One region of the Rhodococcus erythropolis R138 genome, then DNA from elsewhere that is predicted to be linked to it. Evidence: riboswitches for the same ligand, from Rfam matches in the RefSeq annotation. Region 1 holds a riboswitch; the other holds the start of a gene.
What was found. Region 1 has a riboswitch for cyclic di-AMP ahead of H351_RS09900 (transglycosylase family protein). Riboswitches for the same ligand answer to the same signal wherever they lie in the genome.
Positions count from the first base shown of each region.

Region 2: it holds a riboswitch for cyclic di-AMP, as region 1 does, so the genes downstream of both, H351_RS15175 (C40 family peptidase) here and H351_RS09900 (transglycosylase family protein) in region 1, are expected to answer to the same signal.

Region 1 is NZ_CP007255.1:2,096,515-2,112,254, forward strand. Features, by position in the region: gene H351_RS09865 (amidohydrolase family protein) at 45-2,123, opposite strand; gene H351_RS09870 (DNA repair helicase XPB) at 2,226-3,884, opposite strand; gene H351_RS09875 (alcohol dehydrogenase catalytic domain-containing protein) at 4,065-5,144, opposite strand; gene H351_RS09880 (LLM class flavin-dependent oxidoreductase) at 5,141-6,334, opposite strand; gene H351_RS09885 (hypothetical protein) at 6,552-6,863, shown strand; gene H351_RS09890 (TetR/AcrR family transcriptional regulator) at 6,918-7,568, shown strand; gene H351_RS32765 (hypothetical protein) at 7,994-8,119, opposite strand; gene H351_RS09895 (helicase-associated domain-containing protein) at 8,207-10,531, opposite strand; gene H351_RS32505 (hypothetical protein) at 10,592-10,780, shown strand; gene H351_RS09900 (transglycosylase family protein) at 10,864-11,427, opposite strand; cyclic di-AMP (ydaO/yuaA leader) riboswitch at 11,436-11,645, opposite strand; gene H351_RS09905 (YncE family protein) at 12,040-13,437, shown strand; gene H351_RS09910 (YccF domain-containing protein) at 13,532-13,921, opposite strand; gene H351_RS09915 (hypothetical protein) at 13,955-14,182, opposite strand; gene H351_RS09920 (cold-shock protein) at 14,398-14,811, shown strand; gene H351_RS09925 (DUF2771 domain-containing protein) at 14,900-15,367, opposite strand; gene H351_RS09930 (MFS transporter) at 15,394-15,740, opposite strand, start outside.
Region 2 is NZ_CP007255.1:3,231,244-3,246,983, reverse strand. Features, by position in the region: gene H351_RS15210 (ArsA family ATPase) at 1-1,096, opposite strand, end outside; gene H351_RS15205 (SRPBCC family protein) at 1,097-1,534, opposite strand; gene H351_RS15200 (SRPBCC family protein) at 1,598-1,984, opposite strand; gene H351_RS15195 (AMP-dependent synthetase/ligase) at 2,144-3,955, shown strand; gene H351_RS15190 (glycosyltransferase family 4 protein) at 4,038-5,165, opposite strand; gene H351_RS15185 (hypothetical protein) at 5,273-6,631, opposite strand; gene H351_RS15180 (C40 family peptidase) at 6,706-7,758, opposite strand; gene H351_RS15175 (C40 family peptidase) at 8,083-8,640, opposite strand; cyclic di-AMP (ydaO/yuaA leader) riboswitch at 8,655-8,833, opposite strand; gene H351_RS15170 (DEDD exonuclease domain-containing protein) at 9,355-11,115, shown strand; gene H351_RS15165 (Lrp/AsnC family transcriptional regulator) at 11,194-11,469, shown strand; gene trpD (anthranilate phosphoribosyltransferase) at 11,478-12,569, opposite strand; gene H351_RS15155 (hypothetical protein) at 12,723-13,211, opposite strand; gene ctaE (aa3-type cytochrome oxidase subunit III) at 13,339-13,950, shown strand; gene qcrC (cytochrome bc1 complex diheme cytochrome c subunit) at 14,015-14,866, shown strand; gene qcrA (cytochrome bc1 complex Rieske iron-sulfur subunit) at 14,863-15,740, shown strand, end outside.

The DNA.
Region 1 (15,740 bases):
CTAGGACCGGCCCCCGATCTCCCGGGAGCCGTCCACCAGCGTAGCTAGTTTCGCGCGCGCTCCCACATCTGCAGGTAAGCCTCGGCGCCACGGCTCATGTCCTCGATGATCGTGTCGCCGTCGGCGCCCGCAGCAATACGCATGTCCGCGATCCAGTCGGGAATCATCCCGTACTGGGCAACGCCGTCGGTGTTCACGTCGAAAACCCTGGTGCCGGCGCGCTGCTGGTCCATTACGGTGCCGTCGAAGGCGGTGTACGGATATTGGAGCGGATTTTCGGCGGCGTCACCGCGCGGTGCGGCCTGCGGCCCGAAGCCGTTGGTGTCTGCGCCGTAGCCGAAACCGAAGTAGTAGTTCTCGCTTCGCATTGTCCGTGCGTCGCGCCACTGGTCGATGAACCCACGCTCCTCGGGCTTGTCGTCCGATGCGTCCAGTTGCCCGGCGTACAGGGCGACAAATCCGCCGAGCGCGTAGATCCGCTTGTAGAGACTCGGGTCGCTCCAGCTGTGACTGGAAACAACACCGGAATAGTTCGCTGCTTCGAGAATGTCGAGGGCTGCTTCGGCGGTCTTGACGCTCATGTGATCGATGTCCACGATCATCCCTCGGTCCATCAAACCTCGGATCGTGTATGCGCCGAGGTCGGTCAGGCCGCGCGAATTGCATTGCGGACCAGAGGGGTACACCGGAAGCGTCACTCCGGGTGGGAGTACCGCGAGAAGATTCTGTGCGCCGTCGACCTTGGTGGGCAGCACATTGTCCTCGGCAACGCCGGTGCATGGTTCCGACTGCCAGAACTCCCCGGTGCCCAGGTAGTTGCCGATATTGACGGCCACTCCGGTGACGCCGCCGTCGAAACGGGCACCGCCGAGGGCGTTGTCGAACTTGTGCGTGACGATCATCTGCCGAACACCGAGGTCGTACAACTCGTCCAGGCCGCGGTCGATGTCGTCCTCGGTGCACTGCGGAATACCGTTGCGCACAGAGCAACCGAAGGGTTCGGACACCTCCACCCCGAGGGTGACGGCCAGCTTTCCGTCGGCGGCCACCTGCCTGGCCTGTTCAGGGGAGCTCACGATGCGGAACCAACCCCGGCCGGGACCGCCGTACTGGGCGTCGATGTAGTCCTGGAGTTCGCGTGTCTGCTGCGCCTGGATCCGGACGGTCTCCATCTCGTCACAGGGATTTCGCTTACTCGGATACAGCTCGCACAGCACACGGTTGGCGACAAAGAGATTGGTGAAGATTCGCAGACCACCACGCCAGGCACGCTCGACCCACTTGTAGTACGTCTGCTCGTGTGTCAGTGAATCGTGCGCCGGCCAGTCGGCGAAACTCGGCCAGCCGGTGGTGTCGTGAGTTTCGAAGGGATTGCCGTACGACAGAACGTTTTCGAGGAGCGCCGGTATCCCGTCGGGTTGATGGTCCGGGCAGTCGACGAGCGCTGCGGTGACGCCCTGAGGGTCGAAAGGTCGGCCGCAGTGCAGGTTTCCGCCCATGAACTCGGAAGCGTTCATGTGCACGTGTGTGTCGATGAATCCGGTGACTTCACCGTTCGGTCCGATTTCTGCTGGAACGCCGTTTGCGCCCACCTCCGCTTCGGGGAAGTCGGCGCAGCCGTCGCGCGGGATCAGCGTGAACGCAGATTCGGGAACGTCACCGGGATCGGACATCGTGAGCATCAAATCTCGCGAGATCAGTTGACGGCCGTTCGAGGTCGCGGTCAGAACGAACGATTCACCGGTGGACATCACGGTCCAGTCGGTGGAGGGAGTTGCTTCGGAAGTGGCGAGTACCGAGTCCGCGCCGTCGTGCGAGAGCATCGACCCGTCCGGGCCGTACAGCATGAAACGACCCAGCTGGGCCGCATGTAGCCGGAACGGTTCGGCGTCTGCGGCTTTCGTTACGTCGGTGAGGTACGCCGACCCGTCACGACGGACGAAATCACCAGACTCGGTGCGCAGCGCGAAGCAACCGTTCGCAAGTGCGTACACCGAGTTCTGCGCGGTAGGAGCAGGACTCGGTGCCGCGGCGCTGACGCCTGTCGTGGCGACGACGACGGCGGCAGTCAGCAGCGAGATGGTTCCGGCGAGCCGACCCCGTAGACGTGGAACTGAGCGCATGGTGCTGGTGACCCCCGGCCGATGGACACGACTGTGACAGGGGACACTCTACAGATAACTGGACGTATGTCCATTTGATTCTGCAACGTGTTGCAGAAATGCTCAGCCGATTGCAGGTCCGAGCAGGTCATCGGCGTCGGTGATCCGGTAGGCGTAGCCCTGTTCGGCGAGGAATCGCTGACGATGTGCCGCATATTCCGCATCGAGAGTGTCGCGGGAAACCACCGAATAGAAGTGGGCCTGACCGCCGTCGTGCTTGGGGCGCAACAGTCGCCCGAGTCGCTGAGCTTCTTCCTGCCTCGATCCGAAGGTTCCCGAAACCTGCACGGCGACAGACGCCTCCGGAAGGTCGATCGAGAAGTTCGCGACCTTACTCACCACCAGCGTCTGGATCTCACCGTTGCGGAACTGATCGAACAGGATCTCACGTTCCTTGTTCTTGGTGGATCCCTTGATCACCGGGGCGTTCAGGGCTTCGCCGAGTTCGTCGAGCTGATCGAGATACGCACCGATCACCAAGGTCGGTGAATCCGGGTGCTTCGCCAGAATCGACTTCACGACAGCAATTTTGGTGTGCGCCGTCGAGCACAGTTTGTAGCGCTCCTCCGGTTCGGCGACGGCATAGGACATGCGCTCGGCGTCCGTCATCGTCACTCGCACCTCGACGCAGTCTGCCGGCGCGATCCAGCCCTGCGCTTCGATGTCCTTCCACGGAGCGTCGTAGCGCTTGGGGCCGATGAGCGAGAAGACGTCGCCTTCGCGGCCGTCCTCACGAACCAGCGTTGCGGTCAGGCCGAGACGGCGGCGCGATTGCAGGTCTGCCGTCATCCGGAAGACGGGTGCGGGCAGCAAGTGGACCTCGTCGTAGATCACCAGTCCCCAGTCGCGGGAGTCGAAAAGTTCGAGGTGCTTGTACTCGCCCTTCGTACGACGCGTGATCACCTGGTAAGTGGCGATCGTGACCGGCCGAATCTCCTTGCGCTCGCCGGAGTACTCGCCGATTTCTTCCTCGGTCAACGACGTGCGGGCGATGAGCTCACGCTTCCACTGACGACCGGCGACGGTATTGGTGACGAGGATGAGTGTGGTGGCTTTGGCCTTTGCCATGGCTGCTGCGCCCACCATCGTCTTGCCGGCGCCACACGGCAGCACGACGACGCCCGAGCCGCCGGCCCAGAACGAATCCGCTGCCATCTGCTGGTAGTCGCGCAGTTCCCAGTGGCCTTCTTCGAAAGCGAGATCGATCGGGTGCGCTTCGCCGTCCACATAGCCGGCGAGGTCCTCGGCCGGCCAGCCCACCTTGAGCAGCATCTGCTTGAGGCGGCCGCGTTCGCTCGGGTGGACGATCACGGTGTCGTCGTCGACCTTCTCACCGAGCATCGGTGAGATCTTCTTGTGTCGCATCACCTCGGTGAGGACTGCCCGGTCGAGGCTGACCAGGATGAGGCCGTGCACCGGGCTCTTGACCAGCTGCAAGCGTCCGTACCTGGCCATCGTGTCGACGATGTCGACCAGCAGCGGTTGCGGAACTGCGAATCGTGAGAACGAAACCAGAGCGTCGACAACCTGCTCGGCGTCGTGTCCGGCGGCGCGGGCATTCCACAAGGCCAGGGGAGTGATGCGATACGTGTGGACGTGCTCGGGGGCGCGTTCGAGTTCGGCGAAGGGGGCGATTGCCTGCCTGGCATCGCCGGCGCGCTCGTGGTCGACCTCCAACAGCAGCGTCTTGTCGGATTGGACGATCAACGGTCCGTCGGTCACGGAAGCCTCCTAGTGAAACAAACGCGGCAGCCACAGAGCGTTGCACCGCGTTGTCGGCTGACGCCAACCCTGCCATTGTCCTGGTATCGGCGCGCATACGCCAACAGACGACGCTCGCACAGCCAGGAGTAGAGGTGCCCGAGTTCGGGCACCCCTACGTCAACAGAGCAGGACCAACCGCTATTCCGGACGACCTGCAGCGGGCAGGACGAGGATCTTCACGTGCTCGTCGGGTGCGCGAAGAGCCGCAAAAGCGTCCGAAACTCCGTCGAGCCCGACACGGCCGGTAATGATCGCTTCGGCGTCGATCTCGCCGGCGGCCAACCGAGCAAGGGTGATGTCGTACGCGTTCTCGTAGGGGCCATGACCGAAGTTGATCGAGATCCTTCGGAACTGCCCGATGACGGGAACGATGGTCTCGTCGCCGAACGGCGCAGCCAGGACCTGAATCCGCGAGTTGAACGGCAGGGTGCGCATCAGTTCGCCGATGACCCCCGCCCGGCCGCTGCATTCGTAGGCGATCAGGATGCCGTTCGCGGCCTGGCCCACGAGCGGGTTGCCTTCGGCGACCATCTGATTCCACAGTTCGATCGGATCCTGTGTGAAGGGGTCGACGACGATGTCCGCGCCCATCTTCTTGGCGAGCTCGCGGCGTTTGGGGGAGGGTTCGGACGCGATGACGATCTGTGCCCCTCTCGCTTTCGCAGCGACGATGGCACCCAGTCCGATCGTCCCGCAACCGACGACGAGCGCTGAATCGGCCGAGGTGAGGCCGGACTGCTGGAGATGCATCTCGCCGACGTGTAGAGGTTCGGCCAGTGTGGCGTGCTCGAGTGACAGATGGTCGGGAACCTTGCGGACCCAGAATGCGTCGACAACGATGTGATCGCCGAACGCACCGTGGTATTCGTTCGAGTAACCGATGATCGTCGGGATCCCGGTAGCTGTGTCGGTGGCCAAGCCGATGCCGGACACCCGATCGCCGATCATGAAATCGTCTACTGCAGAACCGGTCTCGGAGACGATACCCGCGTACTCGTGGCCCAGCACCACGGGTGCGTCTGGATCGAAGGTGGCGAGCGGGTAGCCACCGTTGTGTGCGACCTCGACGAATCGGCACGGGTCCTTCGACATGCTCAGGTCGCTGCCGCAGATTCCGCAGGCGACGACGTCGATGCGGATCTGATGGGGTGCCAACGGCGGCGCGTCGGCCATCTCGGCGACGGCGAATTCTCCCTGTTGGAATCGGACAGCCCTCATGCGCGCAAGGCTCCCGTCTCGGCCGGTTGGCCGTAGTAGTCGGTATGGGCTTTGGTGATCGCTCCGACCAGCCCGCCGATCAGGTATTCGCGGTTGTCCTCGGCGAACTGCATGCTCGCCTGACGTCCGACATTCCGCTTCCGGAAGTGCGGGACCACCTCGGAGGCGAACAATTCGTAGCTGCGTTTGGTGTCCTCCCAGCTCGCCATGTCCACGTGAAGGATCAGGAACGTGCCGAACCCTCCTGTCTTCTCGATCAGACGCTCGATCTGAGCAATCGCATCTTCGGGCGTACCGATGATCGCCTGACCGAACTCGCCGAGCGTGTCGTTGCGCCACTGGTCGATGATTCCGGCAGGTGTATCTGCCCAGGCCGGGTTCTGGCCGGTCTGTCGATTCACGTAGGAGGCCATCGATCCGATCCGCCGGCTCACGGCGCGCTCGGCCTCGGCTCGGGTCTCGGCGATGAACATCGGATTGACCACACGCCACGTCGCCCGGTCGGCGTGGTGGCCGTGCTCGGCCGAGACCTTCTCGTACACATCCCAGTTGCGATCCAGTGCGTCGAATCCGCTGGGTGAACTCGCCGCGAGTGAGAGCAGGGAGAGCCCGTTCTTGCCGGCGAGCACCGAACCGTTGGGGGAAATCGTCGACGCTGTCACGGTCTCGATGCCGTCCGCACGGTATGTGGGCAGCTGTGCGCGTGCGTCACGCAACGTGAACCAGTCGGTTTCCATGTTGACGACCTCGCCGCGGAGCAACGCGAGAATGGCCTCGAGCGCTTCGCCCTGGCGGCGACGCTGGTCCGACGGGTTGATGCCCATCATGTGTGCATCGAGGGGAATCTTGCCGGGGCCGGTGCCGAAGATGAGCCGTCCGCGCGTCTGCAGATCGAGCTGAGTGATGCGGTCGGCCGTGATCAGCGGGTGGTGATAGGGGAGGGACGTCACGCCTGTGCCGAACTGGATGCGCTCGGTTCGCTCTGCGGCGGCCGCGATGAACATGTCCGGTGCAGGCACGATCTCGGCGCCGGTCGAATGATGCTCACCCATCCACGCTTCTTCGAATCCGAGGTGGTCGAGGTGTGTCATGAGGTCGATGTCGCGTCTGAGTTGCAGGGCGGGATCGGCGTCGAGCGGATGGTACGGGGCGAGGAAGGCTCCGAAGCGGATGGACGATGCGGACCACACGATGACATCTCCTGTCGACAGGGGAGTGATTTGGATCACTCGCTCTGATGGAGATGTCTAACATGGATCAACTGATCCAATAAGTTGAATCTCCCGCACAGTGGGAGGTTGGTAATCACTTGTAGCTCAACGCTATCTGGCGTAATCATGTCGTCTAAGGTTGTTCCAAGTCGATCAACTGAACCAGGCATTTTGAGAAGGAGCGTTGAAAGAGGTCATGCAACTGGACGTCACAATCACCCCCACCTCCTCGACCGTCGAACTGAACGGGGTCGACGACTTCACCAGTCTCTCGGTCGTCGTAGGCGGCGACGATCAATCCGAGACTCTGAGTCGGGCATTGGAACCGTGGGGGGAACTCGAGGACGATCATGTCTGGCTCGACATTGCTCACCTGGAACAAGCCGTCGCGGCCCAGGTCGGAAACGCGCAGTGGAAGCAGAAGTTCTCCGCGATGGTGGACTACGCGCGCGCCCACGGCTGGGTCGATCGCGACAACAGGGTGCGAGCACACCGTGAATCACTCTGACTCCGCGGTCAGCGCTTCGGAGAAGTTCGGCGAGCCCGTGCGAAGCTCGTTCGTATGACCGACTCCCGGCAGAACCGTCAAGGCGACGTGACACGTCTGCGTTTGCTCAAAACTGCTGAACGGCTTTTCGCGACAGAGGGATTGGATGCAGTTTCGCTGCGCGCGGTCAACGCGGCGGCCGGTCTCGGACCGTCGTCCGTCCACTACCATTTCGGCACCAAGGAGGATCTGGTCGCCGCGGTGCTGTTGGACATGGGAACGTCGGTGCGAGATCAGATCAGCGCGAACGTGGACGCCCTAGCCGCGGACAAGGAGCCGCCGACGGTCGAAGCGTTGGTGCGGGCCGTCACGGCGCCATACAAGACACTGCTTCTTCGCCATCGCACGCGGGGAATGCGATGGATCAGAATTGTCACGCAGATTTCGCAGCCGCAGATGTCACGACCGGGCCATCCAGCCCTCGAGGCGACCGAGCTGCACCTTCGTGATCATCTTCTCGACCAGGTCCGTCGTACCTTTCCTGCTACCGATCCCGAAAGGCTCGAGACTCGCTGGGCGGTTGCCTTGATGGGCTTCCTCCAGGCGTTCAGCCGGGCGGACGATTGGAGCGGAAGCAGCAAGCCGCTCGCGCCGGAGCGACTTGCCGACTTCTACGAGGACCAGGTCGTCTTTCTGGTGGGTGGAGTGCGACAGTTATTGGGATGAGCGCCTAATTGATGCGCCTCCTATTTCTGTGCGACCACTGACTTCCGCATTTCCATTACATGAGTAATAGCTTCGGAAATTCCGGATCTATAACCGATATTCTTTTCGGAATCACCCGGAGTGGAATCAAGCTCCGATTCGAGTCTCGTTTGAATACGGTCCAGGGTGTGGATTGTTCTTTTCACGATGGTTGATTCTCTTTCTGCGGTAAATCCGAAAGAAGTATTCCGGATTGCCGAGCGTGTTCGTCGAGGACACACAGTGATGCCAGGGTCATGCCCGCTGCGTAGCCGCGCGAGCGTGCATCAGTTCCTCGACTACGTGACTTGAACAGGTTGAATGTTTCGTGCAGGTGCACGAGGGTGTCGGTGGAGGCAGGCATTGGTCAGCTTCGCAGTCAGCTCGTCTTCCTCTGGACTGTGCTGTCAGCTCCGCTTCCGCTTACGAATGAACTCGGAAGACTCCGTAGTTTTCGCCCGCTTTTCCGCGCGGCGTTCCTTGATCGACTGAGCGGGTTTCTTCATGTTCTTTCCCGGCGCCTTGTCAGCCATTGTCGCTCCTCATTTTTCGAAGTGGCAATCACAAACTGACCTCGACCATACTTCATTTACAGAAAAAAGCCAGTTGCTTCTTTTCTGCTACTTTTTTCCGGAGTCGACGGGGCTGACGGAAGTAATGCGGTGCAACGTGAAACGGCGTACGGCACCACTTGCCGGGTCGAAGGCGTCCAGCTGTCCGCCACCCACGCTGACGGGGTCGACGATGCGATGAGTCGCTACCCCCTGAGCGTCGACATAGCCGATGTTGACGCTCGAATTCTCCCGGGCCGCTGTGGCCAGTAACGCGATGGTGGCGGCATTGTTCTCCCTCGAACCGTCCGTCCGGACACCACCACGGCCCGGGGCGGAAGCGCGGTCACCTGCTCGCATCGTCCGTACCAACGACGCCAATTGATCCGCCGACGGGCTCGCGGGTATTCGCGACGCCGGTCGGCTGCGACGGTTCGGTACACGCGCCCCGCGTGGGCGGAGATCGACCAACGTGCCCGAGGAGTCCTCACCTGCCGGCGCGAATCCGGCTGCGCGCAGCTCGGCCAGGACCTCGCGCAGTGGGGCCTGCGAAATCGCGACTGTGGGAGCCAAGGCGCGCAATGCCAGGGGCTCCGCCACCCCCGAAGCGAGGACCTCCGCCAGCAGTGACGCGTCCTCACATCGAATGAACGACGCCGCCACTCCGGCACGCAGTCGCCCGTGTCGACGGGCGACATCGTCGATCAGATACGAAAGTGATTGGGGAACAGGCGTCTTCGATTTCGAGGCGAACATCGCATGCAGTTCGGTGGCCGTCAGACCGGCGTCGAGCGCACGACGCACGCTCTCCTCGCTGATGCGGTACATGGACGCCGATCCTGCCGACTCGATGTCCGCGACCAGGCTCACCTGCTCGAGCAGGTCCGGTACGAGCGGGCCGGGCGCAACCAGAGTCAGATCTGCCTGGACCAGGATGTAGTCGATGGGCTCGGGTAGCGCGGACTGCATTTCGGCTTCGGCGTCCCCGCCGTGCAGCAAAGCTCGTCCAGGTGACGACAACGCGCCGCGGGCCACCAGCCCGAGGGCGGCGGCCTCGTCCAGAGTCCGCTCGATTGCGAACGTCCGTAGGCGCCCGCTCCATCGCGGGCGTCGCCACGCCAGTAGTCGACTTACCTCGACGGCCGATGCAGTCTGGCCACTGTCGAGTTCGGAGAGCAGCCCCAAAATGGCCTGGCGATCGCGCGGAGCCGCCGGGGCCCGGCCTTCCTCGGACAGTGCCGCGATGGGCTTGTCGGTGGAATCCCTCAGCCCGATCATCCACGGAACTCGCGGTACGTCGACCCAGGCGGACGCCAGCACCTCCCACCGACGCGCTGTGGACGCGTTGAGCCAGCCGTCGACGGCGAGTGTGGGCGTCCAGTATTCGTCCGCGTTGTCCGAGACCGGCGCCGGGTCGGGCGTTCCACTGGCGATGAGCCCGGCTGCCGAAAGCAATTCGACGAGCAGGCTCACTCGCGCTTCGTCGAGATCGGCCGTCTTGGCCACGCGTCGTAGTTCTCGAACACCGAGTCCACCGGCTCGCAGTGCTGGGGCCGGTGCTGCGCCCAGAACAGCGATCACGCTCTCGCATTGGCGTACCAACTCGAGTGCCTCGCCGGCCGCTGCGGCGTTCACGTCCGCGGGTTTGAGTTTGTCGCCCCCGATGACGGGTGCGGTCAGCGTCGTCGGATCGAAAACCGGCTCGCCGCGGATGACCTGACGAACCGTCGCCGGAAGCTCGACGGTCTGCTCGTCGAGCCACCGAAGCAGGCCGGCCGCCAGCAGTCGCTGAACCGGGCGCTCAGGCGGCGTTCCGGGGGCGGCGTCGCGGGTGCGACCGATCGGGCTGGAGTTGGCGAGAGTCTCGAGGAGATCCCGCTCGCGGGTGTCCAGAGCGTCGAGGGCTGCCGAGATCTCGGTCTCGGTCATCGCCTCGGCAGGTTCGAGGGCTCGCCCCACACGCCACGGAATCATCCCGATGACTGCCGGGACGACGCTGATGGGATCGACACCCCAGACGAGGGCGGACTCACGCATCTTCGACAGTGACTTGTCGACGGCCTTCTTGGTGACCTTGCCCTTGCCGGTCAGGGCGCGTTCGGCGATTGCACTGTTGAGCTCCGCCCGCGTCATCGGAGTTTCCTCGGCGCCGGCCAGTGCCAACAATTCGAGAAGACCGAAATCGAGGGTGTCGAGTTCGTCCGCCGCTCGGCTGACCGACGCGCGTTGCTGCGCCCGACCACTGAGAACCACCATCGTGCTCGGCGGCGGTACGGCCAGATCGGGGCGCAGACGCAGCAACTCCGTCAACTCGGCGTCACTGCGCGCCGAGAGCCAATCGGTCAGACTTTCGGCTGCGGAACTGCCCGCCGGGGTGCCACGTGTTTCGGTCATCAGGTATCAGATTAGAGACCTGGTCTGTACGGCGTAACGGCGTCCTGTCAAAATGACTTCGTGGCCAACAATTCGAAGCAACACTATGTAGATCCAGGATGGCCGGAAACTGCAGACGGAGATCACGCAGTGACCGAATTGTCATCGACCCGCGCAGGTGGACTTTCACCCTTCGGCGAGGACACCACCTTTCCAGTTCCGGTGGAGTCACTTCCTTACGTACACCCGCACACCGTCATCAACCGATAACAACTCGACACGAAGAAGGCCCGCACCGATTCGGTGCGGGCCTTCTTGATGTTCGAGCGTCCGAGCGGACAGTCTTACCGGTGTTACTTGAGGAACGTCTTCGCGGTGTCGGCGACTGCGAGGATCTGCGGGTCGACCGGGATGCCGTTGGCCTTGGCGAACGCGATTGCCTGATCGATGGCGTCAGCGACCGGGTGTGCAACGGTCTGAGCGACCTGCTGTGCCGGAGCCGGAGCTGCCTGAGGAGCCGTGGTGGCCGGAGCGGAACGCTCGGTGGCGCCGCTGCTCAGTCCGAGGCTGGAGGAGCAGGACGGCCATGCGCCCCAACCCTGGTTTGCGAGAACACGCTCGGCAACAACGATCTGCTGCTCGCGAGTGGCCTGGTTTGCGGTGGCTGCGTACTGTCCGCCGCCGTGTGCGTTCCACGTGCTGGGGGAGAACTGCAGTCCGCCCTGGTAACCGTTGCCGGTGTTGATGGCCCAGTTTCCGCCGGCCTCACACTGGGCGAGACGATCCCAGTCGGAGTCGGGGGCAGCGCTTGCGGTTCCGGTGGCTGCAATTCCTGCTACGCCCATGATGGCGCCGGTGACGGCGACCTTGGCGACAGTGCGACCGGTGGTGGTGGGCTTGCGATGGCGTCCGCTCATGATGGTCGAAATCCTCTCCACACGCGCCTGCGAGGTCAGCTGTCGGGTTCGGGCTGAGAGGTCGCCCGGCCTCGCCTTTCCTGGCTGGAAAGGGTCTGGCTTCACCCCAAGATTCGGTCTTGCGATCGAACCGGTGTCCACTGGAGAACTTTTCTGTTCTCACAGAGGACTTTGGGTCCCCCGTCCTCGTCCCTGGAATGCTCTGTCGGAAGTCCGGTACCCGCGGGACAAGGCTTGGCGCGGCGGGCCGGAGGTGGCCGAGTTTCCCGGCCGAAAACGACGGTAACGGCTCGAGTCTCTCGTGTCACCATTTGATAACGCGGCGTGGCGAAGGACGTACAACGCGTCACACAAAGCGCAGGAGACTCTTCCCAGGTAGGTGGGGGTGCCTGAGTGAATGTCCGGTTGTGTCCGTTCCGTTATCCATCCGTAATGTGAGCAAGGTCACACGTTATACGGAAATGGAATTCCGGCCGAGTGAGAGGTGCGCCGATCCAGGCCGAAGATGTGTCCTGTGTCTCAACATCGAGATTGAAACTTAGGTTAGGTTTGCCTGACTTGCCCCGAATGGGCAGGGTTCGCAGAGTCTTCCAAAGAAGTAGGGCACCCCTCATGAAACTGCAATACCGTCGGCGTGCGGTCACCGCGTCACTCGCCGTCGCCGCTGCTGCTGTCGGCCTGGCCGTCACTGCTCCCGCTGCACACGCCTCACCCGAGGATCCGACACACGGTGTTGTCGGAAGCTATTCCGCAACCCAGCCCGGCGACATCGTCGTCGACTCGGCAACCCACCGCGGATACATCACGCAGTACGGCGGACCGACCAGCTCGTTGTCCGTCGTCGACACGAACACCGGCAAGTCCGTCGGCACCATCGACGGTGTCGTCGGTTACCCGTCGGCACTTGCCGTGGACTCGGACCTCGGACGCGCATACGTGTCCTCCTCCTACGGCGGCGCGATCTCGATTGTCGACACGAAGACCGGCAAGGTCGAAAAGACGGTCACGCTGAGCGAGAAGAACCCCGACGGGTCGCGGCCGCAGATCAACGATGTCGTCGTCGACCCCACAACACACCGCGCGTACTTCTCGGACTACAAGTCCGGCAACATCCGAGTCGTCGACCCCAACGCCGCCGACGCCGTGTCGAGCATTCTGGTCGACAAGTCCGCAACGCCGACCAAGCTCGCCTTCGACAGTGTCCGCGGCTTCCTCTACATCGCGGACACCAACTTCTTCGACGAGAATTACGGCCGCACGCTGTGGCAGGCGGACGTACGCAAGGGCGGAGCACTCAAGTCGATCGTGCGTGCCGACAACCTCTACCCGGTCGACGTCGATGTCGACACGAACACCGGCAACATCTACATGACCGACACCCGGGCAACCAACCTGTGGGCGATCACCCCGGCCGGCGCGGTTCTGTCGAAGACCACGCTGTCTCCGACCGCGATTCCCAACGGCGTGGTCGTCGACGCTGCTGCAGGCATTGCATATGTCGCGGACGTCATGAACGGACACCTGTGGTCGGTCGATCTGACGACCCGCGCCACCACCGCTCTGACCGATACCAAGATTCCGGCACTGGAGAAGGTCAAAAACCTCGCGCTCGACACCTCGACCGGCGCCATCGCGTCGACGACCAACGGGGGCAAGGTGACCGTCGTTGCCGCGTACCCGCTACCCGCGACCGTCGAACTGCCTGCCGCTCAGGTCGGTAAGGCGTATTCGCACAAGCTCACTGCCGCTGATACCCGGGCAGCCTTTGCGCTCACCAACGGCACTCTGCCCGGCGGACTGTCCCTCGCACAGGACGGCACCATCTCGGGAACCCCCACGGCCGTCGGCAGCGTCACCGTCGAGATCACTGCGAAGAGCGTGCTTTCGCGCGCTTCGAGTGTGACCATCGTGGTCTCCGAGGGTCCGGTCGGCCCCGTTGATCCGGGCAACCCGGGAACGGGTACCGGTTCGCTCGGTAACCTCCCCGGACTCGGTAGCCTCGGCCGCTGATCCGCCTGATACGAGAGAACCCGACCACAGCACCTGCTGTGGTCGGGTTCTTCTGTCTCCGGGCCCGCTTACGCGTAATTGACGCGGTCCACGGCTATGCGTAATTGACGCGGTCCACGTCGACGATCTCCTTGCCGAGCGGCATCAGCGAGATCGGAATCATCTTCAGGTTCGCGACCGCGAGCGGAATTCCGATGATCGTGATCGCCATCGCGACGGCGGTGACGATGTGTCCGATCGCCAACCAGATACCGGCGATGATCACCCAGATGACATTGCCGATCATCGAACCGACGCCAGCGGTCGGCTTGTCGACGACGGTCTTACCGAACGGCCACAGTGCGTAGATGCCGATGCGGAATGCCGCGATTCCGAAGGGAATCGTGATGATGAGGATGCAGCAGATGATGCCTGCGGCGAAGTAGCCCAACGCCAGCCAGAAGCCACCGAACACCAGCCAGATCACGTTCAGGAGGATTCTCATGGTCAGTGACCTTTCGGTTGGAGGCGGGGGTGATCAGCGCACGCGTCGACCGGATCTGAGCGTGTAGACGATGGCCAGAAGGAAGCCGATCGGGCACGCGAGTGCCACCAGGTACAACGCCAGGCCGGGCGGGGTGTCGCTGAAGATGTGGACTGCGAAGATGGCCACGATCGCCAGGAATCCGACGATGAACAGTGCCATCGCTGTACGGAACAGACCGTTTCCGGTGCCGGAAGTGCGCGGGTTCGGTTGAGGGTCCACACCTACGAGGATAGTGCCTGTAAACCTGGGTGCCGACCCGGGTTCGTCACAGGTAGACTGTTAACAGACTGCGCGCCCCGCTGAAGCAAGTGTGGGGCGCGTTCTTTTGCATTCTTCCACCGGAAGCGATGCGAGCAAGGCCATGAGGCTCTTCCGAGAGCCTCCCGAGCACATTGGGGCAGATGCCCCAGTCGAGTGATGAGCAGGTGAACGCGGTGCCGACCGGCAAGGTGAAGTGGTACGACGTCGAAAAGGGTTTCGGCTTTCTGTCGCAGGAAGAGGGCGAGGACGTCTACGTCCGTGCTTCCGCTCTCCCCGAGGGCGTCGAAGGCTTGAAGGCCGGCCAGCGCGTCGAGTTCGGCATGGCTGCGGGCCGCCGCGGTCCGCAGGCGCTGAGCCTGAAGGTGCTGGAGCCGGCGCCGTCGTTGCGGGGCGCTACGGCGACGCGTCGTGAGCCCGTCGAGCGTAAGCACACCCCTGACCAGCTGCACGGCATGGTCGAGGACATGATCACGTTGCTCGAGGCGAAGGTCCAGCCGGATCTGCGCAACGGCAAGTACCCGGACCGCAAGACCGCTCAGCGGATCTCCGAGGTCGTCCGAGCCGTCGCTCGCGAGCTCGATACCTGATCGCTCGATTCGAGCTGCCGTACACGGCTTCGAAACAAAATGCCCTGCACACCAATCGGTGTGCAGGGCATTTTCGTTCTTCCGGGGATCAGGCGGTCTTGATCGACCAGATCAGTAGTCCCTGTTCGCTTCCCTCACCGACGGCGAGGTGGATTTCGACGCCGACGAGTTGCTTGACGGGATCGCTCGAAGATTCGACCGTCACGGCCAGGGCCTCGCCGGGCTCGAAGACTCGGGGTTCGCCGGTCTGGTTGCCGTCGGCATCCTCGTAGACCGCCAGCAGGGCCCACTGCGCATCGGAGACGTCCGTCGACAACGACAGCTGCAGCGGGTAGCCCGCGGGAACGTCGAGTGCGTAGATGTCGCCCACCTGGGCGCACTGGGACAGATCGATGGTGCAGAACCCGGCAGGGTTCGTCTCGATCGTCTTGCCGTGTGCGTATGCAGTGATGACCGGCAGCTTTTCGGGGTCGTCGTTGATGTTCTTGATGATCACGAAAAGAACGGAGACGTAAGCAACTAGTGCCACCACCATCAGGACACTGATCGCTGCCACGATCTTCTTTGTTCTCGAGCGCATCATCACTGCGGAGTACTTCCTTGTCCTCGGTTGGATTTACCGGTGTAAATCACTTCGGTCACTTCTTGTTCGGCCAGATCGGGTCGCTTCCCGCCGAGGCCGGGCAGGAGGCTGCTTCCTCGGTAGCTCAGGAAGGTCTGCAGAAGCCCGATCGTCAGGAACACCGATACAACAGTGAACCCGATCCAGTATTCGGTCGGAAGCAGAACCCCCAATGCGCCGCCGAGTACCCAGCTCAACTGCAGAACCGTCTCGGATCTGCCGAATCCGGATGCGATCGATTCCTCGGGCAGGTCGTGCTGGAGTGACGCGTCGAGTGAGACCTTGGCGAGTGCGCTGGCTGCGGAGG
Region 2 (15,740 bases), 1.1 Mb from region 1:
ACGGATCCACGAGCGGAAGGTACATCCGCATCACGTACACCGAATCGACTCCGGCCCCCGACTCCAACGACACCACGATGTTGTCCGCGGTGTCGACAGCGTCGATTGTGTCGACCGTGTCCGAATCCGTGCCCGTTCCACCCTCGAACGTGGCCGCGATCTCGCCCAGAGCCGCCAACCCTACCGGTTCGGCGCAGGCGCGCTCGACCGTTGTGACGGACATTCCATCAGTCGATCCACGCAATTCGTCGACGACGTGTGCCTGCGACGCCCTGATCGAAGCGAGCCATTGTGCCGCCGGCGAATCGTCGACCCCCTTCCCGGCCGACGAGTTGAACTGCGGGACAAGGTTGTTGACCACAATCCCCTCGACTCGCAACCCCGCCAGAGCCAGACCGGACAGCGTCCGGCGAGTCGCCGCGGCCGACACGCCATCGGCCGACGTCACAACGCGCACGCTGGTGTTCTCCCGATCCGAGAGGTGAACGGCGATTCGATCCACCGACGCGAGCACGCGTTCGATGACGGACACGAGTAGCAACGCTCGCATGTCCGAGCCCGTCACGGCGACCATCCGCCTGTGCCGCGGCCACAATCGCTCGAGATACTCCGACACCATCGACGGCGACCCGAGGATCCGCAGTGCTTCGGCTGCGGCCGGACAGTCCACGATCACGAGGTCGTAGTCACCGCTGCTCGAGATATCGACGATCTCGGAGAGTCCGAGTATGTCTTGGATCCCCAGGGACCCCGTCAACTCTTCCGGTTCCAACCCCTCGAACGACGAACCGTGTTCGTGATCTCCCGCTCCGAAATTTCCTGCAGCATCGATCAATCCCGACAGTCCTCGGAACTTTTCCTCGAGGAGCTCGGAAGTGTCGAGTTGCCGGACGTCGAGGCGCTCGGCGAGAGGTGTAGTCGTTCGCAGCGCCGGCACGCCCACGACATCCGCGAGAGAACCTGCCTGATCGATCGACACCAAAAGCACTCGTGCCCCGTCGGACGCAGCCGACACAGCCGTCGCCGAGGCAAGCGTCGTCGTGCCTGCTCCGCCTTTACCGACGAACAGTTGGACGCGAGATCGTTGCTCCGGCACTCAGCCCTCGACTCGCTTCTTCAGTTCTTTCAGAGCTGTGTCGGTAATGATCTTCTCGGCCTTGCGCTTGAAGAGACCGATCATCGGAATCGTCAGGTCGACCGTCAACTCGTAGGTGACAGAGGTGGTGCCGTTCGGGCCGGGCTCGAGTGTGTACGAACCGAATTGGGACTTCTGGATCTCACCCGAGATCAGCTCCCAGCTCACTGCCATCCCGTCAGGCGCCCACGAATACTGCAGTTCGTAGGTGTCCTTCACCATCCCCGCGTCGAGGACAAAACGCACTCGGTCCGCGCGGCCGCCCTGCCCCGGCGCCGTCACCTCGACGGACTTCGCCGCGGCCACCCATTCGGGGTACTGCGCGAAATCGGCGATGACGTCCATCACGGCGTCGGCAGGGGCGTCGATGCTGATCAACCCCTTGGTCTTCTCGGCCATACGACTGCGCTACCTTCCTTCGTCAAAAGTCCAGAACCTGCACAACGAGCACTGCTTCGATTATCAGTCCGGTGCTACCCCGGCGGCACGTCCTGCTTCGAGTTCGCGCTTGAGCTGGAAGGACATGACCTTGCCGTCGACCCGACGCTTTCGGTTCATCCCGGCGAGGTCGAGGTTCGCCAGATCCGACGGTGATACGCCGACCGGTTCACAGTGCAGGAAGTAGTGCGCGATCGTCCCGTCCATGACCGGTTCGAGCCACACCTCCATGGTGCCGACCAGCTGACCGGACACTCCCCAACGGAATCCTGCGGGACCGCGATCTTCCCGGACTTCGAGCGCAAGATCACTGAACCAGCGACGCCACCGCGCGCGCGAGGACAACAGTTCGGCGACCCGCTCGGGCGGGGCGGCGATGAAAGTCTGGTCTGCGACCTGAATGCTGCTCACCGAAGTAGCTTCACATATCGCGTCGGCGAAGCGTCGGGGGGTGTCGCACCACTACATACCGGACAGACTGTAAGCCTGGCCACAACTGCGTCGGACATGCGACTACAGTAGGAGACGAAAACCCTACTCGTCAGTATTTCGCAGTGTCGGAGGTATTTCGTGCCTGAGTTCAGCGCACCCCAGACGTTCACCATTCCCGAGGATGCCTCCGCGGTCGACTCGGTCTTCGCCTTCGCGAAGACGAAGCCGGCGGCGGTTGTCTACAAGCGCAAAGTCGGAAATGCATGGGTCGATGTCACTGCAGGCGATTTCGCCGCCCAGGTGACTGCAGTCGCCAAGGGCCTCATCGCGATCGGCGTCAAGCAGGGCGACCGCGTCGGCCTCATGTCGGCGACGCGTTTCGAATGGCCGCTCGTCGACTACGCCATCTGGGCAGCCGGTGGCGTGACGGTTCCGATCTACGAAACCTCCGCAGCCGAGCAGGTTCGTTGGATTCTCGAGGACTCAGAAGCAATCGACCTCATCGTCGAGAACGACACTCACGCCGCGACCGTGAAGGACGTCGCTGCAGCCGCACCCGCGCTGCGCACGGTCTACCAGATCGATGCCGCGGCAGCCGGTAAGGGTGTCGTCGAGGAATTGACCGCACTGGGCGCCGACATCTCCGACGAGGACGTCCACGCCCGCGTCGCTGCACTGAAGGCCTCCGATCCCGCGACCCTGATCTACACCTCGGGCACCACTGGCCGGCCCAAGGGCTGCCAGCTGACGCACTCCAACCTCATTGCGGAGTCGAAGGGCATCCTCGACTCCAACCTCGGGACGCTGCTCAAGACTCCCGGCGTTCGCACCCTGATGTTCTTGCCGCTCGCGCACGTTCTCGCTCGCGCAGTCAGCATCGCGTCGTTCGATGCCGGTGCAGCGCTTGGACACACGAGCGACATCCCGAACCTCGTTCCGACGTTCGGCGAGTTCAAGCCCGACTTCATCCTCTCGGTGCCGCGCGTATTCGAGAAGGTCTACAACAGCGCACGCGCCAAGGCGCACGGTGACGGCAAGGGCAAGATCTTCGACGCGGCCGCAGACACCGCGGTCGCGTGGAGCGAGGCTCAGGACAAGGGCGGCGCGGGCATCGTTCTCAAGGCCAAGCACGCCCTCTTCGACAAGCTCGTGTACTCGAAGCTGCGCGCTGCACTCGGTGGACAGTGCCAGCTGGCCATTTCCGGTGGTGCACCCCTGGGCGCTCGACTCGGCCACTTCTTCCGCGGTATCGGCGTCACGATCTACGAGGGCTACGGACTGACCGAGACCACCGCAGCGTTCGCCGTCAACACCATCGGCGCACAGAAGGTCGGCTCTGTCGGAAAGCCGTTGGCCGGCAACTCCGTTCGCATTGCCGAAGACGGCGAAATCCTCCTCTCGGGACCGGTGGTCTTCACCGGCTACTGGCGCAACGAGAAGGCGACCGCCGAGTCGATCGAGAACGGCTGGTTCCACACCGGAGACCTGGGCACCGTCGACAAGGACGGCTACATCACGATCACCGGTCGCAAGAAGGAAATCATCGTCACGGCAGGCGGCAAGAACGTCTCCCCCGCTCAGCTCGAAGATTCCCTTCGCGCACACCCCCTGATCAGCCAGGCCATCGTGGTCGGCGACCAGAAGCCTTTCATCGGCGCTCTCATCACCATCGACGCCGAGGCACTTCCCGCCTGGAACGAGCGCAACAACAAGGCCGCGGGAACCACAGCTGCCGACCTGGTTTCGGACGGCGAACTGGTCGGTGAAATCCAGGACGCCATCGACGAGGCCAACAAGCTCGTCTCACACGCCGAGGCGATCAAGAAGTTCCGCATTCTTCCGGTCGACTTCTCCGAGGACACAGGCGAACTCACGCCCACGATGAAGCTCAAGCGCAACGTCGTGCACGAGAGCTTTGCCGCCGACATCGAAAAGATCTACGCCAAGTAGGTTTTCGGCAAGCAGCTTCTCGCAGCAACGAACGGCCCGCACCGAATTCGGTGCGGGCCGTTTGCGTTCGAGTCCCGGTGGCTCAGCCGAGCAGATTACGCAGCTTCGAAGCGAGCGTGTCCCACTTCCAGTCTTCGGCAACCCACTCCCGGCCGGCTGCTCCCATCGCGGCCGCTCGATCACGATCGGACAGCACCTCGATCACGGATTCGGCGACGTCCCGAACAGAGGTGCCGTCGACCACGAGCCCGGTCTTGTTCTGCTGCACGGTTTCCGGAGCGCCACCGCTGCGGCCGACGATGACCGGAACGCCGGTCGCCGAGGCCTCGAGGTAGACGATTCCCAGTCCTTCGACATCCAATCCCGCGCCTCGCGTGCGACACGGCATGGCAAACACGTCGGCAATCGTGTGGTGAGCCGCCAACTCTGCGGCGGGCACCGTGCCGGTGAAGACGACGTGATCGTCCATCCCGGTCTTACGTGTCAATTGACGGAGGTGGTCCTCGTACGGTCCACCGCCGACTATCACCAGTACCGCCCCGTCGACGCTCTTGCGAATGGTCGGCAGCGCCTTGATGAGCATGTCCTGCCCCTTGCGTGGCACGAGCCGCGACAGGCACAGGATCGTGGGCCGCTCCCCCAGCCCGTATCGCTTGCGCAGTTCTGCGCGGGCGACCGAGTCCGGGTGGAACACCGACGTGTCCACTCCGGACGGAAGGTGCTCGAGCGCCGCTTGCGGGCCGAAAGCCGCCGAGAACCGTCCACGGGTGTATTTGCTGACAAACGTCACCGCATCCGTGTGATCGCCGATCACACGCAACGACTGCCGCGCACCGGGAATCATCGACCACCCGACCTCGTGGCCGTGAGTACTCGCGATCACTCGGCTCGCTCCGGCGCGTCGAACAACCGGCGCCAACAGCGCCAAGGGCGCTGCCGCACCGAACCACACCGACTCACAGTCGTGCTTCTTGACCAGCTTCGCGGCCCGACGAGCGACAAAGGGCGACGGCAGCATCAGTGTCGTCGGGTGCCGAACGACCTCGAAAGGCTGTGCCGCATCGAACTTCTTGTGCGAGTCGCCCCGCCACCGCGGTGCGTACACCACCAACTTGTCAGCAGGCAGGTGCCCGGCAAACGTGTGGAGATAAGACTGGATACCTCCGGGGCGAGGAGGAAAATCGTTGGTCACCAAGAGGGTCCGGCGCATCCGTCCACCGTAGGGCACGCTGTGCTTCGAGTCGTGACAAGGGCACGCAGTGCTTGGAGACTTGCGAAGCTCAGCTCGCCGCTGCAACTGACCCAGCCGCGAACTGCTCAGCCCAGATGGCTGTTGGTCCAGTCGACCCAGCCGACTCGCAGTTCCTCGGTTCCGACGCCGAGGACCGCTCGGATCCGCGAGTCGAGGTCTTCGGCCGTCATCTTTCCGGAGGCGAGGGCGCGAAAGAGGTCGGTCAGCTTCGCCTCGCCGAATCGATCAGCGATATACGCGTTGATAGACCACGCCGATTCGTACGCCAGTGAACTCACGACCGGGACACCGCCGAACTGTGTGTCGTCCGGAAACTCTGTCGGAGTATCGCCGGAGCGGACCGCTGCTGCCAGAGTCGGCGCGATCTCACCCCAGGCCCGCGAGGATCCACGATTTCCCGCGTATTCGGCGAACCCTTCCAACACCCACATCGGCGACCCGTCACGGGTTTTCGATCGGGCGGCTATGTGCATGAGCTCGTGGCGCAACACCGTTCGCCTGGTGATGTCGGTCAGCCTCGAAGCCGCGGCAGGTGAGAAGACCACCCGCTGGCCGCTCACGTCGGAAGACCCGTCCGCCGTTGCATCCGCGACCGACACTGCGGCAATCGAAGCGCCGTCGTGATGGGAGCCGACCAGTGCGGTGAACTCCTCCGCGGACCCCGCCACCATGAGCACCGCGCGCTCGGACCACCACGGCCCCCACAACTGCGTCGTGTTCTCGATGGCTGAGTCCACATCGGCCGCCAAAGCGTCGACGAACGCCTGCTGACCCGGGTGACCGATCACGAGTGCATTGCCCGCGGTATTTTCGGCGACGGCCAGCGGCCCGAAGTCCCAAGGGCCGTTCCAGGATTCGCCCGCCGTTCGGGCTCCGTCCAGTCCGACGATCGACCCGTCCGCAAGAACCGACCACTGATCGCCGCGTTTCGCGAGCGTCATGGACACTGCCTTGCGAGTGGGCAATGCGTCAACGCCGTCGAGGGCGTATCGCAACAGGACCTGCGCATTCCAGACCTCGACGTCTCCGTCCGGTGCACCGGTTCGCGGCGCCGGAGTCAGGCCGCCGCTGGGAATCTCGTATCCCCAGTCGGCAAAGTCGAGCGCTCCCGCAGCGGTGGCTCGTCGAACTTCCGCTTCGAGCACACCGGGTGCCGCAGCACTGTCGACGAACTTCGCCAGCCCCGACGGATCGTCGGACATCTGCGCCGCAGCCCATGCATCGAGAAATGCTTGTACCTGCGCGGTGCGTTCGGCGTCCTGCTCACTGGCCACATTTTCGTCGGAATCGGACCTGTTCGTCAGGAAGATCGTCAAACCGAGCACGAGCACCACGGCAACGCCGAGCGCCACGAGGGCTGGATACTCCCAACGGCGTGGTCGATCTGCGCCGACGTCGGGCGTCGTCATCGGTTCAGTCGGCACGGTGCCGAGTGTAGGAGAACTCGACTCGACGCTTCACGGCGGCTGGCCACACGCCGCTCGGGCGCAGCAAGCCGTCAGTAACGACGCGCAGTGGAGAACTCCATGCCTGCCATCGACTGAACCTTCACCGGTACGCCGAACGTCGACGCATGCAGAATGTTTCCGTCGCCGGCGTAGATACCGACATGCGAGTTGTCGCTGTAGAAAGTCACGACGTCACCGGGCTGCAACTGGTCCCTCGACACCGGTACGCCGCCCTGCGCCTGCGCCTGGCTCGAACGCGGCAGAGTCTTCCCGATTTGCTTGTAGGCCCATACGACCAGACCTGAGCAGTCGAACTCGTTCGGGCCGGTCGCGCCCCAGACATACGGGTCACCGATCCGCGTGAGGCCTGCCTGCAGAGCAGCAGCACCCGAACCAGGCGTCAAGTTAGCTAGAATTTTGCTGAGATCGACGTCCGGCGGGAATGGCGTACCGCTCAGTTGGTTACGCTCGTCGTCGGTGAGGCTCTGGAAAGCTTTGGTCACGTCGACGATCTGCGTCTGCAGTTCACTCTGCTTGCGCTGCAAATCGTCACTGAGTGCGCGGGCTTGATCGGCGGCGGTCCGCGCTTCTTCGGCCGAACGCTTCGATGCTTCCGAGGCGGCACGCGCTTCGGCAGTGGCTTGGTTGAACTGTGAGACCTGCACTGCCGCGTCGTTGGAAATCACGTCCAGCGCGGACATCTGATCGAGCAACTGCTGCGGCGAGTCGCTCACCATCAACGCAAAGAGGCGATTGGTCCGCGCACCCTGGTAATTCGCTGTGGCAATACGGTTTACCGCCGGAGCGAACTCGGCGACACGTGCCGAAGCCGCGTCGAGAAGACCCTGATCGGCTGCCGAACGCGCGTCCGCATCATTCGCGACCGCCAGCTTCGCGTCGAGGTCGATCTGTGCGTTGTGCAGCGCTTCGTTGGTCTGCTCGGATACCCGGGAGAGTTCACCGAGCTTGTCGAGCGCCTCGGTGGGGTTGGTGATGACGGGGTCGGCACCGGCCTGCATCGAAGGCCCTGCGACGAGTCCGAACGCCAGCACTCCCACTGTCAATGCGGCGCGTACTCGACTGTTGTTTTTCGATGAAACCACGGAATGCAACTCTCCGTCTCGGTGAAGCGACGTCGACCGGGACCGGTCGACGATCTGTTAGCTGGCTGTCAACTATCCACAGTACCTGTCTCGGCCGCGCAATGTCTCGATAAGGTTACGGAACGGCATACGTTTGTGTCTACTCGCCGGTAGGCGTGTCGGGGTGAAGTACCGGGCGAATTGTCGCGAAACGAAAATGTGGGCCTCGAATCAAAGATTCGAGGCCCACATTCGAAGATCCGGAGCTCCCCCGAGCTCCGCCGCCTTGCAGCGGCGGATCGTTCCGACCGTCTACCGGAGACAGCCGTCGAGCGTGTTCAGAAATCAGTAACGGCGAGCACCGTCGTACGGCATCGAGGACACCGGTGCGAGCTTCACGGGCTGACCAGCGGTCGACGCGTGGATGACATTGCCGTTGCCGGCGTAGATGCCCGAGTGCGATCCGCCGTAGAAGGAGATCACGTCGCCGACCTGAAGATCGGACTGTGAAACGGCAACGCCGGCTGCGGCCTGGTCGTAGCTCGTGCGAGGCAGGTTCAGACCAGCCTGCTTGTATGCCCACTGGACCAGACCGGAGCAGTCGAATGCGTCCGGGCCCGATGCGCCGTACACGTACGGGGAGCCCAGCTTGCTCTCTGCGGCGCGAACTGCCTGCTCACCAACACTGGAGATGGGAGCGGCCGGAGCGGCCGGTGCGATGTCGGTGATGCCCGGGATGACCGGCAACTGAGGAATAGAAACGCCCGGAACCTCGAAGGTGCCGACGCCGGGGATGGTGATGGGGTCTGCCGAGGCAGGTGCAGCGGTTGCAGCAAATGCTCCGACTGCGAGCGCGCCGGCTACTGCCAACTGCGCTGAACGCTTGAAACTCTGTGACGCCACTTAAGGGGTGCTCCATTTCTTCCATTCATCCGCCGACCGAGTTAGCTGACGGGTTCGGGCTGGGAAGATCAGCCCTACCCGCGTGGTCCGCAGCGATCATGCGTGCTGCACCCCAGGCGGGATTCACCCCAGTGGAAACTTGGGTTCCCGGTTCGGGTTCCTCGCGGAGATCCCGATTAGGCGGTTCCTGACGATGCCGGTCCTGTTTGGTCCGGCAAGACTTCGTTAGGTCTCAGGAAGGTTACGAAATGATCGCGACGATGTCGACCGCTTCGTGACAATCGCGCCCGATTCGCCGGAAATCATGCTGCCGCGCCCGCGATACGCCGGACGGGTCACGAAGAGATAACAACAGGTCTGTTCGGCGAGGCTCACCTGGCCCGCAAACCTGCGCTTGCTACCCACTGGCAAGGGTCACCAAACCCGACAATCCGATCTTCCATGCAGTTCAACGCCGATTACTTGAAACTAGAACCCGTTTCGATCAATCAGGCGGTTTCGGCGACTGATCGCCGTAGCAACACCCTCACGAATCGCCCTACCGGTAAGTAGGTAGGAGACCGCATTCGCGAGTTCCCACCGCAAGTGTGATCCTCGTCTCTCGTACTTTTGTCGGGGGTCAATCCGTTGCTTTCCCAATGGAAGTCGCAGTGAGCCGGATTCCGCGTATGCACTCTCGAATTCGTGTCGGGGGGTCCTTCTACTGTCTGCGGTGTGAGTCCCGCCTCGGCCCGAGAATTTCCGTCTCCGTCCCCGTTCTCCGACGGGGAGAAGTTCGACGTCGGGCGGCAACTGAGCTTCGACGAGCTGGACACACCGCTGAGCGAAACGACGTTTGTCGTCGTCGACCTCGAGACCACAGGTGGAAGCGCCGACCAGGACTCCATCACCGAGATCGGCGCCGTCAAGATCCGCGGTGGCGAAGTGCTCGGTGAAATGGCAACACTCGTCGACCCCGGCCGATCGATTCCGCCGTACATCGTCGAACTGACCGGAATCACCACCGCCATGCTGATCGGCGCACCTCCCATCGAACGTGTCCTACCCGCTTTTCTCGAATTCGCCGAGGGTGCGGTGCTGGTGGCACACAACGCGCCCTTCGACATCGGCTTCCTGAAAGCAGCGGCGTCACGCAGCGCACGCCCGTGGCCGGCGTTCCGTGTGCTGTGCACTGTGAAGCTCGCCAGGCGCGTGCTCACCCGCGACGAGGCGCCTTCGGTCAAACTCTCCGCACTCGCCCATCTCTTCCAGGTGACCACCCAACCGACGCACCGCGCGCTCGACGACGCGCGTGCGACCGTCGACGTCCTACACGGGTTGATCGACAGAGTCGGGAACCAAGGCGTCCACAGTTACAGCGAACTCGTCGACTACCTGCCCAACATTTCCTCACATCAGCGGGCCAAACGGTCCTTCGCCGCAAACCTGCCGCGAAGTCCGGGTGTCTACCTTTTCCGAGGCCCTTCGGACGAAGCCCTCTATATAGGAACTGCTACCGACCTTCGACGCCGCGTCCGCAACTACTTCACCGGTTCGGAGACCCGCGGCCGGATGAAGGAAATGGTCGCGCTCGCCACCCGTGTGGACCACGTCGAGTGCGCCCATGCGCTCGAGGCAGGGGTGCGTGAACTACGACTACTGAGCGCGCATGCACCCCCGTACAACCGTCGCTCCAAATTCCCCAAAAGAGGATGGTGGATCACTCTCACCGACGAGGCGTTTCCCAGACTGTCCGTGGTTCGCACGCCTACGGCCGATTCGATCGGCCCGTTCACCTCTCGCGGCGACGCAGTCGAAGTCGCCGACACCGTCGCAGAGTTCAGCCGCCTACGCACGTGCACCAAACGTCTCGGGCGCGGCGCCGTTCACGGCCCTGACTGCCCCGCTCGCGAACTGGGGGCGTGTCCCGCCTCCTGGGCACCGGAACTCACTGCGCAGGACTACGCGGCCGCCCCTGAGACTGTGCGTGGATTCTTCCGGGGAACCAACGACGCTCCCCTCCAACAAATGCAGGCGCGAATAGACGAGCTGTCCGAACACGCGTTGTTCGAGAATGCTGCTCGTCTGCGTGACCGAACGGTCGCAGTCTCTACCGCAGTGCGGCGCACTCAGCGACTCGCAGCAGTCGCGGCGATCGAACAACTGATTCTCGCCCGTCCCACCGGGGACGGCGGCTGGGAGCTGTCGGTGATCCGTTCCGGACGTCTCGCGTCCGCCGGGCTCGCCAGACGTGGAACTCACCCGATGCCCGTCGTCGACGCCATCACCGCGGCAGCCGAAACCGTCCTACCGGACGACGCACCGTTCCGCGGCGCGTCACCCGAAGAACTGGGCCTGATCGCACGGTGGCTCGCATCGGACGGTGTCCGAATCGTGTCGGCGACATCCGGCTACGTCGAACCTGCGGGCGGCGCCGGCAAGTGGGAAGCCTGGTGCCGACTCGCGCGGGCCGGTACCGAATCCGAACATCGATGACGTAACGACGGAGCGGCACCCCTAAGCTCGATCGAAACCACCGGGTCATCACAACCCACCGGGAAATCGAGGAGAGAAATGATCAACGCCATCGTCATGATTCACGCCGAGTCCGCTCGGATCCCGGAAACCGCGCAGGCCGTCGCCGACCTGTCCGGAGTGACGGAGGTCTACTCGTGCGCAGGTGACGTCGACTTGATCGCCATCGTGAAGGTACGTGACCACGCCCAGATCGCCGACGTGGTCACCGGAGGAATCAACAAGGTGCCCGGCGTTCTCCGAACCGCCACACACATCGCCTTCCAGTCATTCTCCAGCGCAGACGTCGAGGCCGGTTTCTCGCTGGGCGAGTAGCTCGTCGATCAGGCTTGGTCGGCCAGTTCGGCGGTGAGTGCCGCCCACTTGTGAAGCAGTTCAGCGCCGGCGCCGCTGTCGATCGCGGCAGCGGCTGCAGTCATCCCGGCGGAGATCGCACCCTCGAGATCGTCACCGACACCGTTGAACGCCGCGATGGCCGCTCCCGCGTTCAGCAAGACCGCGTCCCGGACCGGCCCCTTCTGTCCGGAAAGCAGCGTTCGGGCGACGGTGGCGTTGAATTCGGCGTCTCCTCCGCGCAACTCTTCGAGAGGAACGCGGTCGATTCCGAGGTCGCGCGGATCCAGCGTGACAGTTCGCACACTTCCACCGCCGACGATGTGAACCGTCGAAGTCGTCGATGTGGTCAGTTCGTCGAGTCCGTCGTCTCCACGCACCACCAACGCCGAATTACCGCGCTGCGCAAGGACTCCCGCGACCACCGAGATCAGCTTCGGAAATGCGCACCCGATCAGCCCGGCACGCGGACGAGCCGGATTGGTCAGTGGACCGAGCACGTTGAATGCCGTCGGGATGCCGATTTCCTTGCGAGGCACCGCCGCAAAGCGCAGTGCGGGATGGAAGACCGGCGCGAAACAAAAGCCGATGCCGACCTCTTCGACGCACCTCGCAACCTGCTCCGGGCCGAGGTTGATGCGAACGCCGAGCGCCTCGAGCACGTCTGCGCCACCACTCTTGGACGAAGCAGCGCGGTTGCCGTGCTTGACAACTCGCACACCGGACGCGGCAACCACGATCGAGGCCATCGTCGAGATGTTGACCGTGTTGGAGCGGTCGCCACCCGTGCCGACGATGTCGACCACGTCGGAATCGACCGGCACGCGCCGGGAGTGTTCGAGCATCGCGCCGGCGAGCCCTTCCAACTCCGCGGGGGTTTCGCCCTTCATCTTCAGCCCGACGCCGAAAGCGGCGATCTGAGCGGAAGTGGCATTGTCCGACATGATCTCGCCCATCGCCCACCGACTGTCGGCTTCCGACAGATCACTGCCGTCCGTGAGCAGACCGAGAATCATCGGCCACGACCGCACCACTGCACTCGAATCGACGTTCACGGCGTTGGATGCGTCGGTGCCGGCCATAGTGCCTTGGTCCCCTTGTCGTTCATGTGGGCTGGATTTCGAGCTGTCGTTTCGAGCTGTCGTTTCGTGCTGCCATTTTGTGCTGCCATTTTGTGCTGCCGATGACCCTCGCAGCCTAGTCAGTGAGGTAGCAAGGAAACCGAATAGGGCCGCTCAGGTCTTTCGGCGACCGCGTTTGGGCGTCGCCTCCGCAAGAATCGGGGGCTGGAGCGCGTCCCACCCGGCGACGGAACCACCGAGTCGCTGCGCCAGACCGGCCATTCGTGATCGCTCCTGGGAGCAATGCAGGGCGTCAAGGATTTGGACACGCTCGAAGATGACGCGAACCGAATTCTCGACCGCCTGAGTCACGTCCTCGGGCCGACTCGCGCCTCGCACATATCCGTCCTGAGCGACGATGTTCTCGGCATCGGCAACCGAGTCCTCCGGCAGGTCGAGATGGTGCCGCAGAACCACTTCGGACTCCGCCCGAAACTCCGGCTCGGTGGAGCCGGCACGTTCGAGAGCGGTCGAACTCGCCTCGGCGTCGTCGAAGCCCTCGGCAACGACGACCAGATCCGACCGCGCCGCGTCGAGCGGCGTCGGAATCTTCGTGCCGAAAATTCTCAGGAACCACGGTCTACTCTTGTGTGTAGCTGCCATCGCGCCAGCATATTCCGACCACGCCACCAGCGCGTTCGCCGCCCGATCCCGCGAACTCGAGCCGAGCGACGCGCCGATGGTGGACCCGAGTGGTCGTCTCTTACGACGAAGCGTCATACTTCTGTCTGTGACGAGCGCAGTAGGGACTTCAGGATCGGCAATCACCCAACGCGTGCACTCGCTGAACCGGCCGAATATGGTCAGCGTTGGCACCATCGTGTGGTTGTCAAGTGAGCTCATGTTCTTCGCAGGGCTCTTTGCCATGTACTTCGTGGCACGAGCTCAGGCGAACGGAAATTGGCCGCCGGAGCCAACCGAATTGAACCTGTATCTGGCCGTGCCGGTGACCTTGGTGCTTATCGCATCTTCGTTCACCTGCCAGATGGGTGTCTTCGCGGCTGAGCGTGGCGACGTCTTCGGACTTCGTCGCTGGTACACCATCACCTTGATCATGGGGGCGTTCTTCGTCTCCGGCCAGGGTTACGAGTACTACCACCTTGTGCACGAGGGCACCACGATTTCGAGCAGCGTGTACGGCTCGGTGTTCTACATGACCACCGGCTTCCACGGTCTGCACGTCATCGGCGGTCTCATCGCCTTCGTCTTCTTGATCGCACGTACCCGGGTCAGCAAGTTCACGCCCGCCCAGGCCACCGCCGCGATCGTTGTTTCGTACTACTGGCACTTTGTCGACATCGTGTGGATCGCGCTGTTTGCCACGATTTATTTCATCCGTTAATCAGCTGTACGCCCCAGGCAGCCCCTGACGTCCAGTTCCGTCCCGACATACCAAAGGGATACAGATGAGTTCATCCCCCCCTCCCGCATCCGATAACTCAGCGAATGCCGCGAAGTCGCGTCGCCAGCGGAAAATCCGCCGGCGCGTTACCGGCGCGCTCGTATTGATGATGGGATTGATCAGCGCAGGTTTCCTCGCTTCGGCGTTGACACCAGCTCCGCAGGTTGCGACCGCCAGCGACGATTCAGCAGCCCTGATTCGTGAAGGCAAGCAGCTCTACGACACGTCATGCATCACGTGCCACGGCGCGAACTTGCAGGGCGTGCAGGACCGCGGTCCCAGCCTCATCGGCGTCGGCGAAGCAGCCGTGTACTTCCAGGTCTCCTCTGGTCGTATGCCCGCAGCTCGCAACGAGGCCCAGGCTGCACGCAAGGACCCCAAGTTCGATGCTGCGCAGACCGACGCCCTCGGCGCTTTCATCCAGGCCAACGGCGGCGGCCCGACGCTCATCCGCGACGAGAACGGCGAAATCGCCCAGTCCTCGCTGCGCGGTGGCGACATCGGACGCGGCAGTGAGCTCTTCCGGCTCAACTGCGCGTCCTGCCACAACTTCACCGGCCGCGGTGGCGCACTGTCCTCGGGCAAGTACGCCCCGGTCCTGGATCCGGCCAGCGAGCAGCAGATCTACGCTGCCATGGTTACCGGCCCCCAGAACATGCCGAAGTTCTCGGATCGTCAGCTGACGATCGAGGAGAAGAAGGACATCATCGCCTACGTCAAGTCGTCGGGCGAGTCGAAGGACCCCGGTGGGTACGGGCTCGGTGGCCTCGGTCCGGCCTCTGAGGGTCTCGCCATGTGGGCCGTCGGAATCATCGCTGTCGTCGGTGCAGCATTGTGGATCGGAGCAAGGTCATGAGCGACGCTGGCCAGCATGGCGGCGATACGCCTAAGAAGTACACAGATGAAGAGCTCGACGCGATGTCACGCGACGACCTGGTCAAGCTGGGTACCAATCTCGATGGCGTCGATGTCGTCTACCGCCGTGATCGTTGGTCGGTAAAGGGCACCAGGGCGGAAAAGCGCGCCGAGCGCAACGTCGCCTTCTGGTTCGGCCTCGCCGGCGTTTCGGCGATCGCATTCATCGCGATCTACCTGTTCTGGCCCTGGGAGTATGCAGGTGCCGGTGACGAGAACTACGGCAAGTACAGCCTGTACACCCCGTTGATCGGCTTGACCATGGGTCTGGCGATCCTCGGCGTCGGCATCGGTGCCGTTCAGTTCACCAAGAAGTTCATCCCCGAAGAGGTCTCGATCCAGGACCGCCACGACGGTGGATCCACCGAGGTCGATCGTCGCACGATCGTCGCCGAGCTCGGCGACACCCTCGATACGTCCACCCTCCCCCGCCGAAAGGCCATCAAGCGCAGCTTGATGTTCGGCGGTGGCGCACTCGGCGTCATGATGGTCATGCCTCTCGGCGGACTCATCAAGAACCCGTGGGCCAAGGGCGACGACTCACCCCTGTGGGTGTCCGGCTGGACCCCGAACTACCCGGGCGAGACCATCTACCTGCGTCGTGACACCGGCCGTCCCGAGGACATCGTCCTCGTTCGCCCGGAAGATCTCGATGCCGGTTCTATGGAAACGGTCTTCCCGTTCCGCGAGTCCGACCGTGGCGACGAGCACGCTCTGCTCGCAGCACTGCGCGGCATTCGTAACTCGGTGATGCTCATCCGCCTCCGCACGGAAGACACCGCGCGTGTCACCAAGCGCAAGGGCCAGGAGAGCTT